Regions from separate parts of the Candidatus Thiodiazotropha sp. AKAK3 genome, predicted to be linked through region 4. Evidence: predicted binding sites of a transcription regulator. Region 4 holds the regulator's gene; each other region holds the start of a gene.

Region 1 (4,233 bases), on a different contig from region 4:
TTGGTAAAGCGTGCGAGCGCAAGATCAGCGGTCAACTGCAGAATCCAGGTTTAAGCAAGCATAACACCGACGATAGCGTTTCTTTCCGAACAGGAGTATTCAGAGTCTTCCCTTAGATTTACAGGAGCTATCTGAATCTCGTTGATTGTGTGCCTAATAAACAGCTCTGAGCAAGTAGTGCCTGGATATCTCAGGCCTTCCCATCCATCAGGGTAATACCATCCAGTCCATCAACCAGTGAATCGTTGGTATGGCTTGCTCCAAGTTTGATCATCAATCGTACATCATTGGCGGAATCAGCATGGGCGAGTGCATTCTCATAACTGATAACGCCCTCTTCATAGAGTTGAAAAAGATGCTGATCAAAGGTAATCATGCCGAGCTCGTTCGAGCGTTTCATCAACTCTTTCAGCTTATGAATCTTACCCTTCCTTATCAAATCGGCAGCCAAAGGCGTATTTAACATGACCTCAATCGCAGCGCGACGCCCATTCCCATCAGCTTTGGGTATCAGCTGCTGCGCAACTATTGCCTTTAGATTCAGGGAGAGGTCCATAAATATCTGCTCTCTGTGATCTTCCGGGAAAAAGTGGATGATGCGATCCAATGCCTGGTTTGCATTGTTGGCATGAAGGGTGGACAGACAGAGGTGACCTGTCTCAGCAAAGGTGATTGCGTTTTCCATGGTTTCCCTGCTACGGATCTCACCGATCAATATCACATCCGGTGCCTGACGAAGAGTATTCTTCAGTGCTACATCGTACGATTCTGTATCTATACCCACTTCTCTCTGCGTGATAATGCATTTGTCATGATCATGCATATACTCAATCGGGTCTTCGATACTGATGATATGGCCGTCACCCCGTGTATTTCGATATCCAATCATTGCAGCCAGAGAAGTCGATTTACCGGTACCGGTAGCACCAACAAAGATCACTAAACCACGTTTGGCGATAGATAAATCCTGCAGTACAGGCGGAAGAAAGAGAGATTCCAGGGTTGGAATATTGGTCTCAATCCGGCGCAGAACCATTCCGACTGCATCCCGCTGTATAAAAGCACTGACACGAAACCGCCCAATCTTTTTCGCGCTGATGGCGAAGTTACACTCTTTGGTCTCGTCGAACTCCCGCTGCTGGGCATCGGTCATGACGCTGTAGGCCAAGGCTTTGGTCTGTTGCGGGGTCAGTGCTGTTTTGTTCACTGGGTGAATTTTACCATCCACCTTGATGGATGGTTCCCGACCTGCGGTGATAAACAGGTCCGAGGCCTTGTTCTTGACCATCATGGCAAGGAGTGGGTTCAGTTCCATATTCTTGTCCTCTAAACACTCATTCTTATGCGCCGAATACGGTAAATCAGCGCAATTTCGATGGCTATCAGTTAACCCTAATTATAATTAACCCGGCGACTAAGTATATCGCTTTCAGCCGCTGTGCACGCCTACAGCCAGGTTTGATAACGCACTCTAGAACTGATCCTTGTGCTGTGCTTTGGATCTGGCATCCAAACGACTCACTACGCCCTTCTGCACCAGCTCTTTCAGGGCCTGATCCATGGTCTGCATCCCGGCTGCCTGCCCGGTCTGTATCGCAGAGTACATCTGAGCCACCTTGTCTTCACGAATCAGATTACGGATCGCCGGGGTACCAACCATAATCTCCCAAGCGGCAATTCGGCCACCGCCTATTTTTTTCAATAGTGTCTGGGCAACAACTGAACGTAAAGACTCAGACAGCATGGAACGAACCATTGATTTCTCACCTGCAGGGAAGACGTCGATGATTCGGTCGATAGTCTTTGCGGCAGAGCTGGTATGCAGGGTACCGAATACCAAATGGCCGGTCTCCGCAGCCGTCAGCGCCAGACGAATGGTCTCAAGATCACGCAACTCACCCACCAGGATGATATCCGGATCCTCACGCAGTGCAGATCGCAGCGCTTCAGCAAAGCCGAGGGTGTCGCGGTGTACTTCTCGTTGATTGATCAGACACTTTTTGCTGTTATGAACAAATTCGATGGGGTCTTCGATGGTCAGTATATGGGAATAATCATTATCATTCTTATAGTCCATCATTGCCGCGAGAGTAGTCGATTTACCAGAGCCGGTGGGGCCGGTGACCAAAACCAGGCCACGAGGCACATCTACAATATCCTTAAATATTTGAGGACAACCCAGATCTTCGAGGGTCAGAACTTTGGATGGAATGGTACGAAATACTGCCGAGGCACCCCGCGCCTGGTTGAAGGCATTGACCCGGAAACGGGCCAGACCGGGAATTTCAAAAGAGAAGTCGTTTTCCAGAAATTCCTCGAAATCCTTGCGCTGCTTATCGTTCATGATGTCATACACCAAGGCATGCACAACCTTGTGCTCAAGCGCCGGCACGTTGATCCGGCGTATATCTCCATCTACGCGAATCATCGGCGGTAAGCCAGATGAAAGGTGTAAATCTGATGCGTTGTGTTTGACACTGAAGGCCAAAAGTTCAGCGATATCCATTCATTCCCCCATTACTATCATGCAAAGGATGCATGTGCCATTTGCGGGCACATAAAATTTCAGCAAATCATGGTACTGTATCTCATGCTGGTAGGCATTATCCCTTTATCGACATCCAGACAGATAAATTTAACTGGCACTTAAACTTGAATTGGCACCTGACTGACCACACATAAGAAAGCAACATTACGCTGCCGGATAAGCAAATAATATACTAATCCGCCTTACAAATATCCGTTATCCGGCAAAATGGCATGAGATAGACGTGACAGACGACACCATATCCAAATCTGATCAGCTTCGGCAACGCTTTCATCACGTACAGGAACGCATCCGCAAGGCAGAGACATCTTGTAAGCGCCTCCCCGGCAGTGTGGAACTGCTGGCTGTGAGTAAAACCCGTAGCAGCGAGGAAATTCATGCGCTTGCAGAGCAAGGACAGCGAATGTTTGGAGAAAATTACTTACAGGAAGCGGTGAGCAAAATCACACAACTTGAAGCGTTGAAACTCTCCTGGCACTTCATTGGTCGTATTCAGAGTAACAAGACCCGACAGATCGCAGAGCACTTCGATTGGGTACACAGCGTTGCCAGCCTCAAACATGCGACCCGACTCAGCCAACAACGTCCTGACAACCTGGCTCCACTCAACATCTGCCTGCAGGTCAATACCAGCGGCGAGTCGAGTAAAGACGGTCATTCACCAGAAGAGCTGAAAGAACTATTACCTGAATATCAAGCATTGGATAAGATACAAATTCAGGGACTGATGACCATTCCAGCTCCTGTAGAAGACAATTCTGACCCCCGACAGCCATTTCAATTGCTGCGGACACTGCGTGATCAGTTGAGTACAAAAGAGAAGCCTTTAAGCACCCTTTCCATGGGGATGTCCAACGATCTGGAGGATGCTATTTGCGAGGGAGCGACCATCGTCAGAATCGGCACCGCAATTTTTGGCCCCCGGCAGTATAATCAATCCCAGTAATCACCTCTGAACACAGAGCGGTAGCATGAAAAACGACAAAATCACTTTTATCGGCGGCGGCAACATGGCAACAAGCCTGATTGGCGGCCTCATTGCAGACGAATATGATTGCAATGCCATTACAGTCAGTGATCCCGATACAGAAAAATTAAGCCAACTGGCTGCCCGCTACGGGGTTACAACAGAGCCTGATAATGAACAGGCGGTTCAGCAGGCTCAGATCGTTGTATTGGCGGTCAAACCACAAATTCTCGAGTCGGTTGCTCAGAATTTGGCTAAAACCCTTCAAAATTCAAAGCCTCTGATCATCTCCATCGCTGCGGGTATTACCGCTACAGACCTCGATAACTGGCTCGGTGGAGATCAGGCAGTAGTGCGCAGCATGCCGAACACCCCGGCAATGATCCAGTCTGGTGCAACTGGTCTCTATGCCAGCCCCGGAGTGAGTGAAAACCAACGCAACCAAGCAGAGAGCATTCTTAGAGCCGTAGGCCTTACACGCTGGGTAGAGAATGAATCCCTCATCGATGCAGTAACTGCTGTTTCCGGAAGTGGTCCGGCCTATTTCTTCCTGGTCATGGAGGCCATAGAGGAGTCGGCCAAGTCGATGGGGCTTGATGAAGAGAGCGCCCGACTGCTCACGCTACAGACAGCTTTAGGTGCAGCCCGCATGGCGATTGAGAGTAGTGACTCGCCAGCCATGCTACGTCAAAAAGTCACCTCCCCAGGTGGCACTACC
Region 2 (4,233 bases), on a different contig from region 4:
AAGTGTGGCCTGGCCACACCCTTGGGGATAGTAATGCTGCTATTGAGTTGAAACAATGAAATGCCTCAGCAGGACGATTTCGATCGAGCTACTCATCTTCATGGGACTTGAGATAATCGATCAGACTGCGAAATCGATTGTAGTCCTGGCGGTGAAAGACCGGGTCGTCACCATGGGTAACTTCTTCTTCCAGCTTTTTCCACTCTTTTTCATTCAACGCCTGATCAACCAGCGGAAAGACCTCTTCCTCTTCAATATCAATATGCTGGCGCTGCAGCGCAACAAACTCCCGCCCTTGAGTCTCGACCTCATCACGCAACAACACCGCGCCCTGCATGGCACCCTCCAGTGTGGTTCGAAAGCGATTGGCCAATCCTAACAGGCTGACATGTTCGCGGCAGATTCGCTCATAAAGTGCAGCGTGGGGCTCCATTGATCTCTTTTTGAAGGCGACACTGTTGATTTGATCTTCAGTGGGATGATGCACTTTCTCAGCATAGTGTTCGATATAATCCACCATCTCGATTTTCAAATCGAAATTGGATTCATGGCCTGCTGCCAGGGCATCGAGCTCAGTAGATAGCAGATCAAGCAGTCGAGCGAGATTTACGTGGTCTCGGTGAAGTTTTTCCAATAGTGGGCTCATGTCACCTCTCTTTTTCTTAATTGGCGCCAGACCCAGCCCTGCGGACTGGTCTCCCCAGTTAGAATATAGTTCAGCGCGTTCTCATTTTGCAGTGTCCACTCCATGCGATTTCTTGCTGACACCTTTCCGCAGAATAGCAACCGATCATCCTTTTGAACAATCAGGTCCTCTTCAGGCAACAGACTATACTCATTATGCCTCAATAACATCAGGGGAATACAAGGCAACTTTTTTTCCCTGTTCCTGGGGTCTCTGATCAACTCACCCAATGTGAGATTACGCCCCTCACGCACATATTGGCACACGGCATGGGTATCATGCTCCGCAAATGCTACTTCCCATACATCCGGGGCGTGATCAGACACCAAGGCAGAAATACGACTGATCAGCTGACAGGCCCATTCATCATCCTGGTGCATCACCATCGTGACGAACTGATGTTGCATAGGTGCACCCAATAATACCCGTATCCGATTAGCAATGATTTCACTGGGCAGCATCACCATATCCGCACCAACGGCCTCAATCACCGGATCATTATGCTTGCGATTCTGGCGCAGGATGACAAACAGGTCTGCATTCAATCCCCGGGCTGTCATGATTATGGATAGGTTATTGGCGTCGTTATCAGTTCCCGCCACCAGACCTACGGCTCGATCAACGCTTGCTTCAAGCAAGGTATCCGCCTCGGTGCCACGCCCAACCACCATTGGGGAGTGAGGGCTACCAGTAATATCCGGCTCAGCCTCAATCACTACAACCTCAAAATCTTCCTTCACCAGCTTATCGTATACCGCCTTACCGAACCTGCCGTAACCGCAAATCACCCATAGCCCTTTTCTGGGGGGATGAACAGGTTCACTGAGCATATCTCTCTTACCCAGAGACAACCAATCCTGCAGCAGACTAAGACAGGGCGCTTGTACGGCAGTAGCCAGATAGAGGGCAAATGCATCAAAGGGATCAATGATGTAATCGGTCCCGAAAGAGGCCATATTCTTTTCGATATCATGGGAATCTGCCCGGCATATCACGTCGATATCAGGGTGCAGTAACTTGGAAGTGATGGCTATCTTGAGATTGGTTTCATTGGAGTTGGTCAATGCCACCACCCCCTCACAGAGCGGGTGCAACAGACCTGCTTCCACCAAATGAGCAGGTAAGCGAGCATCTGCAGATAAACCGGGTACATACTCTCGCAGATTCTCCAATTTGAGTAGATTTACCCGCTCTTGAAGAACATCAATCACCACCGCATGCTGGCTACGCTCTGTTAGCGCTTTGACCAGTGCCTCACCCGTCTGTCCATAACCACAAACCAGGTAAAATGACTCTCTCAATCTGCTGATTTTTCTAGCAAATCGCCTCTCAGTTAATGCTCTTTGAAAGGTCTCATCCTTGAGTAAAGCCAATACAGTACCAATTGAGTAGAGCCAGACAACCACCGTAAAGAAGATTGAAAAACTGACCCACAAACGCTGCCCTGCTGTGAATGGGTAAGGCAGCTCACCAAATCCAATAGTGCTCGACATGAAGCTGACAAAATAGAAAGCATGGAAAAAATCCATATGCCAGACATTACCATCTGCATCCTCACCAGGAATCAGAACCAACCCAAGCATGGCGATTGAGTAGGCCAGTACCAAGGTCAATAGCGGCGCTCGCATACGCCGAAAAATGAGGAAGATAATATTGTTCATCGAGTCTTTGTCTGGTCGCTTCAGCGACGCAACATAACCGTTTCGATGATCAGCAGAATCACTGAGACAACATTAGCTAGCATCGCCCCGCCAGAGAGTGAAACAATACTGGCCATAGTAACTGTGGTCAGCCCGGTCTCGGTAACATGCACAGCCACAGTCCAAACCAATGCTGCCGCAAACAGCTGTAATAGTGCCACCAGGCTGGTCGCCAGTAACACTGCCCCCATCTGGGTGCGGTCACCAAATTTCAATACTGTAGCTACCAGGTTCACCACAATAACCGCAAACAGTTCATACACGTGGTGGTGATCAGGATTATCCAGTTCGCCGACAAAAAAACCGAAATTGAGCGTCAGGGCAAGCACAATAAAAAAACCAAACAGGACCTTTTCCGGATTCACTCGTTTTCTCCTCTAATGTCTCAAAACCGGATCACAGCATTGAAGAGCCTCTAAAACCATCGTTCATTTCGAGGCCCGGATATTGCCGAGCGGCTATATTTAGGAAGCTCTGATTATGTCTGGGCCGAACAGATCTTGGCGGCAAGATGTCGATCCACGACATAATCAGAGCTTCCCTTAATCAATCTTGGAGTAAAAGATAGCCTTTTTCCAGTGGTTTATCTGCTGCTTTTAACTAAAAACATCTGACTGACTTGTAGAAGTCGTGACTTCAGCAATTGATCGTTGCTACACCACGCAAGGCAAGGAAAAAGCACTAAAATCTAATTGCGATCTTCTAAAGATTTCATAAAATCGACCGCTACAAACATCAGTCGGGGCGACTACTTACGATGCAGTCGAAACGCCCACCGTCCTGTAATGCGACTAATTTTGGTAACTAAAAAATGTCCAATTTTATTAAATCTGTAGATGACCGTACTCGCTTGGCGGGCACCAATCGCTTAGAGGTTCTCCTTTTCAGCCTTGGAAAGGATGTCAGAACTGGCCGCGAAGAGACCTATGGGGTCAACGTTTTCAAAGTTCGAGAGGTCATGCTGGTACCTGAAATTACCCATGCTCCGGACATGCCTGCCTCTGTTGAGGGGATGGTGAGCCTACGAGGCAATATGATTCCGGTAATCAATCTTCCCGATTTCTGTGGCGTTCAGACAGAGGAGAAGCCCAGCATTCTGATCGTTACCGAATACAACAAAAATGTACAAGGTTTTCTTGTACATGCTGTGGATACTATCGAGCGTCTTGCCTGGGAAGACGTCAAAGTTCCCCCACCGATGATGGCGCAACAGCACGGCGGACTGGTGACTGCTGTAACTGAACTGAAGGACAAGCGCTTGGTTATGATCATGGATGTGGAGATGGTACTGAGCCAAACCTCTGGTTTTGGCCAGGGCTCAGATATTTTCGATGGCATCACACGGGTCGAAGATAACGATGTTACCCTACTCTTTGCAGACGATTCAGCCGTGGCTCGAGACCAGATTATTCGCACCCTCGACCATATGGGCATGAAATATATCAGCACCTCCAATGGTGCCGAAGCCTGGAGCAAACTCAAGGAGATCGCTGATCGGGCTGACGCGACAGACCACAAAGCGAGCGATTTCGTGCAGATTATTCTGACCGATGTAGAGATGCCAGAAATGGATGGCTATGTATTGACCAAGAAAATCAAAGATGATGCACGTTTCAGTGACATACCAATCATCATGCACTCGTCACTCTCTGCAGATGCCAATATGGCTCTGGGTAAGGGCGTAGGCGCAGATGCCTATGTGCCCAAATTCGAACCCACAGAACTGTCGGCCAAACTGCATGAAATGGTCGCCAGTGTTAAAAAGTAATTGACCTGAGAGACACCTTTAAAGAGGTGTCTCTCTGCAATCCATTTAAAAATCCGCAAGCTCTTTGAATGCAACGGTTG
Region 3 (4,233 bases), on a different contig from region 4:
CTGTAGGCAACCTTTATATAAACAGAAAAATTACAAGAGCTAACGTCTACCGGCAACCGTTTGGAGGTTTCAAGCTAAGTGGAACAGGATTCAAAGCAGGTGGTCCTGATTATTTACTGCAATTTCTTCAAGCAAAAAATGTTACGGAAAATACGTTACGTAAAGGGTTTTCACCTGATCTGGAGTAATTGTGTAACTATGTTATTGTCGGTATTAGTTTTTTGTTGAATGGTGTGTACAATATCATGGACTGATAGGAGAGTCTGACAGCAGACGAAATGGACTATGAAATCAATTAAACAAGCGGTTCTTGATAAACAGATAGACCTTCTTTTTTCCTACAGTGGTTCAGTAGTAGCACCAGGGATATTGGTCGGCTGTTTTGCATGGATCTACTACTCTTTTGTTATCGATAGCCTCTGGTTGATGCTATGGGGTTTTGCATTACTGGGACTGAATTTTGCCAGGCTCTTTCTTCTGCATAGTTTTAAGCAGATTAACAAAAACCAGGCAAAGCTTGGTATATGGTTACGCCGACATTTGATCACAACATTTTTTAGTGGACTGATCTGGGGGTTGTTGAGTCTCGCCTATGACCCTGCCTGGTCTACGACTCACCAAGTGATGCTTTTTATGTTGCTGACCGGCCTGGCAGCTTTCAGTATTACTGCCTATGCCGCTGTTCTGGAAGTCTATGTGGTTTTCCTTATTCCCCTCTTGTTGCCATTGGAGATAGAACTCTTTTCCCGGGGTGATTTATCGCTATCGATTCTTGGGGTGCTGCTGATGCTGTTTGCAACTGGCATGTTGTTTGTCGCACAAAAATTCTATAACCAGCAGATTGAAAGCATACATCTCTCGTTTGAACACAAGTTTTTACAAAATGAACTATCTTCTGGATCACGGCATCTGGAGAGTGTTGAGCATGCTTTGAAGACTGCGGAACAACAGTTTGGCAATGTACTTGAAACATCATTGGATGGTTTCTGGGAGTGGGATCTCGATAAAAACAGTTTTTATCTATCGCCTCGCTGGAAGGCTCAGCTTGGCTATAAGGATAGTGAAATTGAGAATGAACTCGATTCCTGGAAGAGTCTGCTTCATCCAGAGGATCGGCATAAACTGTTAAATAAATTGGATGAATATATCTTAAATGCTAGCAACAGCTGGGAAGAAGAATTCAGATTACGACATAAAGATGGTGGATATCGGTGTATTCTCTCTAGAGCAACACCAACTAAGAACAATGATGGGAAATTGACACGTCTTACAGGTGTGAATGTCGATGTAACAGAGCGTATAAAAGCTGAGAATAAGATAAAGAAGCTTGCCTATCTTGATAGATTGACAAAGCTTGCAAACCGGCTGCTGTTCAGTGACCGAATCTCTCATGCCATAACTCAAAGCAAATACGGTGGGCACCAGTTATGTGTTTTGTATTTAGATCTTGATCGCTTTAAAAATATCAATGACAGTTTTGGGCATCCCGCCGGCGATGAAGTATTGAAAATGATTGCCAAGCGTCTGCGAAAGGTAGTTAGAGAAGAAGACACTTTAGCGCGACTGGGAGGCGATGAATTTGCCGTATTGGTTGAAAATGTTCAGCATCCACACAATGTTGTACTTTTAGCGGCGAAAATACAGAGCTGTTTTGAAAGAAGTTTTCTGGTGCAAGATAATGAATTTTATATTAGTGCAAGTATAGGCATTTCAATGTACCCCAATGATGGCGATGATGCTGCAACATTGTTGAAGAATGCAGATGCCGCGATGTATAAGGCAAAAAATATTGAAAGGGGAGGCTTTCAGTTTTATACACAGGAGTTAACAGAAAAAGCGCTTCAGCACTACACAATTGAATCTGGACTGCGCAGTGCATTAAATCAACAGCAATTTGAAGTTTTCTATCAACCAAAGATTGAGCTGTTGAGTGGTCGGGTTACAGGAGTGGAAGCATTGGTTCGTTGGCGGCATCCGGAAAAAGGTATGATATCGCCAGACGAGTTTATCGCGATTGCAGAGGAGTCTGGACAAATAAGAGGCATAGGTGAGTGGGTTCTATTCCAGGCCTGTAGGGATGCGCAACAATGGAGATCATTGAGTCTTGATTTTGGACGTGTTGCTGTGAATTTGTCAGGGGTTCAGGTTCAGAGTGACAGTCTCAGGGAGGTGGTTAAAAGAGTACTGTTAAAAACAGGCCTCAGCACCGAACTACTTGAGTTGGAAGTTACTGAAAATGTATTGATGCGTGATACAGAAGATTCAGCAAGCAGTCTATCCGATTTGCGAGATATAGGCATCACTATTGCCATTGACGATTTTGGTACAGGCTTTTCATCTTTAGCGCAATTGGCCGCCTTACCCGTCGATAAACTGAAAATAGATCGCAGTTTCATCACCAATGTTTGCAACGATAAACAGAATGCAGAGATCTCCAGAACCATAATAGCACTCGGACGTACTCTTAATAAGACGGTTATTGCTGAGGGAATAGAAAACCCGGATCAGTTGCAGTTTTTGCAGAACGAAGGGTGTGATGAAGGACAGGGCTTTCTATTTGCCAGGCCTTTGGCAAATAATCAGTTCCTGGAATTTCTGGAAAAAAATGCAGACAATATTAAGAATACACCAGAGTTCATGAGGCCGGTAAGTTAAATGCTCATGAACTCTGGATATGATCTGATAATGATAGATTCGATTATTTACAGGAAGTGACAGGGATGCACTAAGCCTTTACGTCGATATTGCCACCAATAGTGCTTGAGGGGCTTGGCATTTGTGGACTCTGCTTAATCGACTCAATCAATTTAGTAGCAGTCTGTTCCTGCATCTCCATCACTTTCTTCTGTGTGGCGACTCCAGTTTGGGTTCCAGTGTTTGCAATCATGCTGATTGCGTTGGAACTGACACCAGAAATATCCATAGCATAACTCCGGAAGATAATATGTAAGACTCAGTATTGAGTGGCGGCATATCAGCTGGTTTCTTTAGAAAGGCTGAAGCGCTGAAAATAGAGATTATGCTTATGGTATTTCAGTGGAAATTGGAAGTGAAGTCCACTAAGTGGTTGAAAGTAAGGAATAATATTTGTGTTGAATGCTGAAGTAATCAAGCCCAAGCGAAGATAGATTTAACACAAATGTATATGTCATTCTTATTTTAGTAATTAAACTTATAAAATTCAGTTGAGTTTTACTATTAACTTCAATAAATATTGTGATAACGGGGCAGCTGGTGACAATAGAACAAGGGAGCCACTGAATAAGTCTGGGACAAACAAAGTGGTGCAATGCAAGGCACGAATCTTCGTAATAGCCGGGTTAATATGAAGATTCGCACCGCACATGCGGCCCATTCTGGCGGTAAGATGTCGATCCATGACCTGTTCAGCGGTTGCTTAGAATACTAAAGACATCATGGCCATCATTACCACCAGGAACAGTATTGTCATAATTCCGCCGGCTTTCATGAAATCAGCCACTCGATAGCCAGCAGGTCCCATGATCAGGGCGTTGACCTGATGTGTTGGTATCAGAAAAGAGTTAGAGGTAGCAATGGCCACAGTCAAAGCAAATACTGCCGGGTTGCCACCGGCACCAATTGCGATATTGACTGCAAGTGGCACCAAAAGTACTGTTGCACCTACATTTGACATAACCAGGGTAAAAAAGGTTGCCAGTACAGCTATAGAAGCCTGTATGACCCACAGTGGCATATCGCCTACTACAAATAAGACCTGTTCGGCTATCCATTTTGCTGTGCCGGATGTCTCCACAGCCAGTCCTAATGGGATGAGTGAGGCGAGTAGGAAGACTGTTTTCCAACTCACAGCATCATAGGCCTCTTCAATGTTAAGAACACCGGTTAATACCATACCAATGGCGCCAGTCAACAGAGCGACAGAGAGGCGGATATCTGTAAACAGAACCATGAACAGGGCGATACCAAAGAAAATGGCTGCGGGTAAAATCTTGTTTGGGCGTAACTCTTCTTCGCGAGGGTATTCAGTGGTAACAACAACAAAATCACGATCTTTCTCTAAGCGTTCCAATACATTCCACGCAGTATGAACAACCAGGGTATCACCAGCTTGCAAAGGTAAATTACGTATATCGTCTCCCTCTCTCATGGTTTCACCATTACGATGAAGACCTATCATGGCCAGGCCATAGGTCTTTCTCATCCATACGTCACGTGCGCTTTTGCCAATCAGGGAGGAACCTGGTGGTATGA
Region 4 (4,233 bases):
TGCAGATCCGAGGTCACCACATCGAGATTACCCACTGCGTTCGATACTTGTTCATCATTCAAAGTCGCTTTCAACGTCGCCAGGCGATTACGAACCAGAACAAGCTCACCGACCATATTCATAATATCGTCGAGGCGTTGGGTATCCACCCGAACAGATGTCTCTGCCGGTGGTTTGTTTGCCTGTGGAGGCTTAGCCCCTTTTGCAGCAGGTTTTGCGGAAGCTTTCGCTTTCTTTTCTGCAGCAGCTTTGGGCTCGGACTTGGCAGCAGGCTTGGGAGCCTCTTTTGGAGCAGGTGCTTTTTTAGCCGCTGCAACTTTCTTTTTCGCCACAGCTTTCTTTTTCGCTGCAGGTTTTGCCTTTGGTGCTGCAGGGGCCTCCTGCTTTACCTTTTTCGGATCGAATTTACCCGAGCCGTGAATCTGGTCGAGAATATTCTCAAACTCATCCTCAGAGATATCATCGCTGGCATTTCCTGCCGCTTTTTTCTTCTCTGGCTCACTGTCTGCTACTTTATTGGGATCGAATTTGCCCTTGCCATGGATCTGATCAAGGATATTCTCGAACTCATCTTCTGAAATATCATCCGAATCAGCTTTCTGACTCTTTTCATCTGCTTTAGGTTTACCGGTAAACTTCCCCTTACCGTGGAGATCATCCAATAGCGATTCAAATTCATCCTCAGAGATATTGTCACTTGCGGCAGTAGTCTCAGCTGGTTCCTGGATGGCATCAAGAAGCTCTTCGAATTCGTTTTCACTCAGATCTTCCGTCTCTGCCTCGGAATCAGCCTGCGCCGGCTCTTCAACCGCCTCGACAGCTTCCTCCTCAACCTCTTCCTCACCTTCGGGCACAGCAAATGTATTCAGGCGTTGAATGAGACTGGGTTCGGCATGATCGGGCATGACCCCCTGGCGCACATCATTGAACATCGCATTCACGACATCCAGCACTTCAAGCACCGAATCCATTAAATCCGGCCCTACACTGCGCTGACCTTGGCGCAGGATATTAAATACGTCTTCTGCGCGGTGACAAACCTCAACCAATGGATCAATGGTGAGAAAGCCTGCGCCACCCTTGATGGTATGGAAACCACGAAAAACGGCGTTGAGCAGATCAAAATCGTCAGGTTGCTGCTCAAGGTCGACCAACTGCTCACTAAGCAGCTCAAGAATTTCTCCTGCCTCGACCAAAAAATCCTGAAGGATTTCGTCGTTGACATCGATGCTCATCTAACACTCCCGGTAACACTACCGAATATTGCCATTCTTATTGACTGATATATCGGTCTAAACCTGAATAACTAAAATCCAAGGCTGGAGAGCAGATCATCCACGTCATCCTGACTGGTCACTTGATCCCCTTGATCGAGACCTGGAATCGCCGGACCGGCCAACTCTTCGTTACTCTTCTTTTCGCTCCCTTCGTCAAACTTATCGCCCGTAATGCGGACCAACATTACCAATTTCTCTTCAACATCGTGAACCAGTGTGATCACCTTACGGATAATCTGGCCGGTGAGATCCTGAAAGTCCTGAGCCATTAGCACGTCAGAGAGGTTTTTATGCAGACTGGCGGCATCTTCTTTAGATTTGGCGAGATATTCAGACAAAGAAAGACTCAGATCCTTAAAGTCATCCTTATTCAGCATACGAGAACGCAATCGCTCCCACTGCTCCAATAATTCAGCGGATTGGGATTCAATGCCTTCAACCAACGGCATACTCTTTTCAACCGCTGTCAGGGTACGATCCGCAGATTGCTCAGTCATTGTAATGACATAACTGAGCCGTTCTTTGGCATCAGGTATTTCAAAACTGGTCATATCGTTGATGCGCGCATCGAGTAGAAACCCATTGATCGCATCATGCAGCTCGCGTGTCAAACGACCGACTTCAAGAAACAGTTGATCATTATTTGTAGGAGTGGTCAGTGCTGCGATCAGCCTTTCAGACTCCTCTTCATCGCCTGATTCCAAACTGCTGACCAACGCTTTGGCTGTATCTAAACGCAGCTGGTTATCCTGTTGTTGCCCCATAGTGAGAAACTCCCGGAGAAAAAAGGTTAACCCACGCGTTCAAAGATCTTACCGATCTTCTCTTCCAGGGTGGTTGCGGTAAAGGGCTTTACAACATAACCGTTGACGCCTGCCTGGGCTGCCTCAATAATCTGCTCGCGTTTAGACTCAGCTGTCACTAGAAGAACTGGCAGGCTAGCCAATTTCTCATCTGCTCGCACAGCCTTCAGTAGATCGATACCCGTCATGCCAGGCATATTCCAGTCTGAGACGAGAAAATCGAAATTCCCGCTCTGCAACATGGGCAATGCAGTCAAGCCATCGTCTGCCTCCTGGGTATTGTTGAAACCCAAGTCTCTCAGCAAGTTTTTGATAATTCGCCGCATTGTGGAGAAATCATCCACAATGAGGATCTTCATATTTTTGTCCAATGCTTACTCCCTCCTGTATTTTTACCGGTCATCTCCAATCACGGCATCTACAGGCCAACCAATTACTACTCTTCTTCGTGCACTAGTGAGAGCCATTCTGTCAGTCTAGAGCGCAATCGCAAGGTTGCCTGACTGTGTATCTGGCAGACCCGAGATTCACTGACACCCAACACATGCCCGATCTCCCGAAGATTCATTTCATCGTCATAATACATAGCGATCACCAATCGCTCCCGTTCAGGTAAACTGGCTATAGCCTCAGCCAGCGCCTTCTTGAAGGCATCCTTCTGCAAACCCTCAAAGGGGCTGTCCATCGGGCCTTCACGGGAAGCCGGAAAGCCATCACTGACTGCTGTCAATTCATCCAGACTGAATATCCGGCATCCGGTTGAGTCCTGCAGGATCTGATGATAATCCTCCAGGCTCATCTCAAGCGCCTGCGCCACCTCGATATCCCGAGCATCTCGACCCTCGGTGTTTTCGATTTCTCGCATCGCCTCGGCCACCATGCGTGCCTTACGATGCACAGAACGTGGTGTCCAATCACTACGCCTGATCTCATCCAGCATGGCACCCCTGATGCGGATACCCGCATAGGTCTCAAAACTGGCACCCTGAGTGGGATCATAGTTTTTGCTTGCTTCCAGCAAACCCAGCATACCTGCCTGGATCAGATCATCCGATTGCACATTAGGTGGCAATCGGTTCATCAAATGATAGGCGATCCTTTTGACCAGCCCTGCATGCTGGTTAACCAAGTCATTGTAGCTCTGCTGCTTTTGCACGGCGGTGTATGTCGCTAAACCGTTCACCGTCATTACTCCCCATATTGGCTTGAAAATTGGATCAGGCGTTCGACAAAAAACTGCAGATCACCACTGACTCCAGTTGGTACAGGCCAGTTATCGGCCTTCTTGGCTAAATTCTTGAACGCCTGCGCTACTCTCGATCTCGGAAAGGCCTCAACCACCGGTTTTTGACTCTTCACCGCTTTCCTGAGCTGCTCATCATACGGAATACTGCCCATGTAGCTGAGCATAACATCCAGATACTGATCAGTAACCCGACACATCTTGTTGTACAGATCGCGTCCTTCCTGAACAGTTTTGACCATATTGGCCAGTATACGAAAACGACTGATACCATGCTCTCGATTTAATAGTTTAATTATGGCATAGGCATCTGTAATTGATGCTGGCTCGTCACAGACAACCACAATCTGCTCCTGAGCCGCCCTGCTAAAGCTGATTACCAAATCAGAAATACCTGCTGCAGTATCGATCAGCAATATGTCCACATCATTGGCCAGCTCACTAAATGCATGAATCAATCCTGCATTTTCTGCTGGTGACATCTCCGCCATGTGCTGAATACCAGAGGCGCCCGGTACAACCCGCAAACCCTTTGGCCCGGTGACAATGATATCCTCAAGGGAAGCTTCACCCCGCATCACATGGGAGAGGTTTAGTTTAGCATGTAATCCAAGTACCACGTCCAGATTAGCCAACCCCATATCCGCATCCAACAGCATCACCCGCCGTCCCATTTCGGAGAGGGCAATCCCCAGGTTGGCGGAAATATTGGTTTTACCCACGCCCCCCTTGCCGCCAGTAACAGCAATTACTCTAACAGGTTCTGGGTTAACCATCCTACGTAGTCCGGTTGCCTGGTCTTCGATATGTTCAGACATTTGCATGTTCGCTCATTCCTCCGAAGGCCATAGCCAGATACTCCTCATCGGGTTGATGTTCTGTCTGTTGCGTCATTTCAACAGCCTGCCTT

The links. The regulator FliA, encoded in region 4, starts transcription of late flagellar genes. The targets are predictions, from matches to a motif close to GCTAAAGTTNNNNNNNNNNCNGCCGATA.
Region 1: a site for FliA is predicted at 2,613-2,640, ahead of AC4IE7_RS17085 (type IV pilus twitching motility protein PilT). Genes of this name have one in related genera too.
Region 2: a site for FliA is predicted at 3,087-3,114, ahead of AC4IE7_RS19140 (chemotaxis protein). Genes of this name have one in related genera too.
Region 3: a site for FliA is predicted at 2,965-2,992, ahead of AC4IE7_RS09125 (putative motility protein). Genes of this name have one in related genera too.

What each region holds. Positions count from the first base shown of each region.
Region 1 is NZ_JBSYOQ010000066.1:33,867-38,099, forward strand. It holds gene AC4IE7_RS17080 (PilT/PilU family type 4a pilus ATPase) at 191-1,315, opposite strand; gene AC4IE7_RS17085 (type IV pilus twitching motility protein PilT) at 1,472-2,506, opposite strand; gene AC4IE7_RS17090 (YggS family pyridoxal phosphate-dependent enzyme) at 2,772-3,494, shown strand; gene proC (pyrroline-5-carboxylate reductase) at 3,520-4,233, shown strand, end outside.
Region 2 is NZ_JBSYOQ010000071.1:119,768-124,000, reverse strand. It holds gene AC4IE7_RS19155 (hemerythrin domain-containing protein) at 89-646, opposite strand; gene AC4IE7_RS19150 (potassium channel family protein) at 643-2,346, opposite strand; gene AC4IE7_RS19145 (DUF6394 family protein) at 2,367-2,750, opposite strand; gene AC4IE7_RS19140 (chemotaxis protein) at 3,197-4,153, shown strand.
Region 3 is NZ_JBSYOQ010000046.1:42,318-46,550, reverse strand. It holds gene AC4IE7_RS09135 (proline dehydrogenase family protein) at 1-188, shown strand, start outside; gene AC4IE7_RS09130 (putative bifunctional diguanylate cyclase/phosphodiesterase) at 286-2,655, shown strand; gene AC4IE7_RS09125 (putative motility protein) at 2,726-2,923, opposite strand; gene AC4IE7_RS09120 (SLC13 family permease) at 3,398-4,233, opposite strand, start outside.
Region 4 is NZ_JBSYOQ010000025.1:3,112-7,344, reverse strand. It holds gene AC4IE7_RS04465 (chemotaxis protein CheA) at 1-1,235, opposite strand, end outside; gene AC4IE7_RS04460 (protein phosphatase CheZ) at 1,307-2,041, opposite strand; gene cheY (chemotaxis response regulator CheY) at 2,068-2,439, opposite strand; gene AC4IE7_RS04450 (RNA polymerase sigma factor FliA) at 2,517-3,263, opposite strand; gene AC4IE7_RS04445 (MinD/ParA family ATP-binding protein) at 3,269-4,147, opposite strand; gene flhF (flagellar biosynthesis GTPase FlhF) at 4,134-4,233, opposite strand, start outside.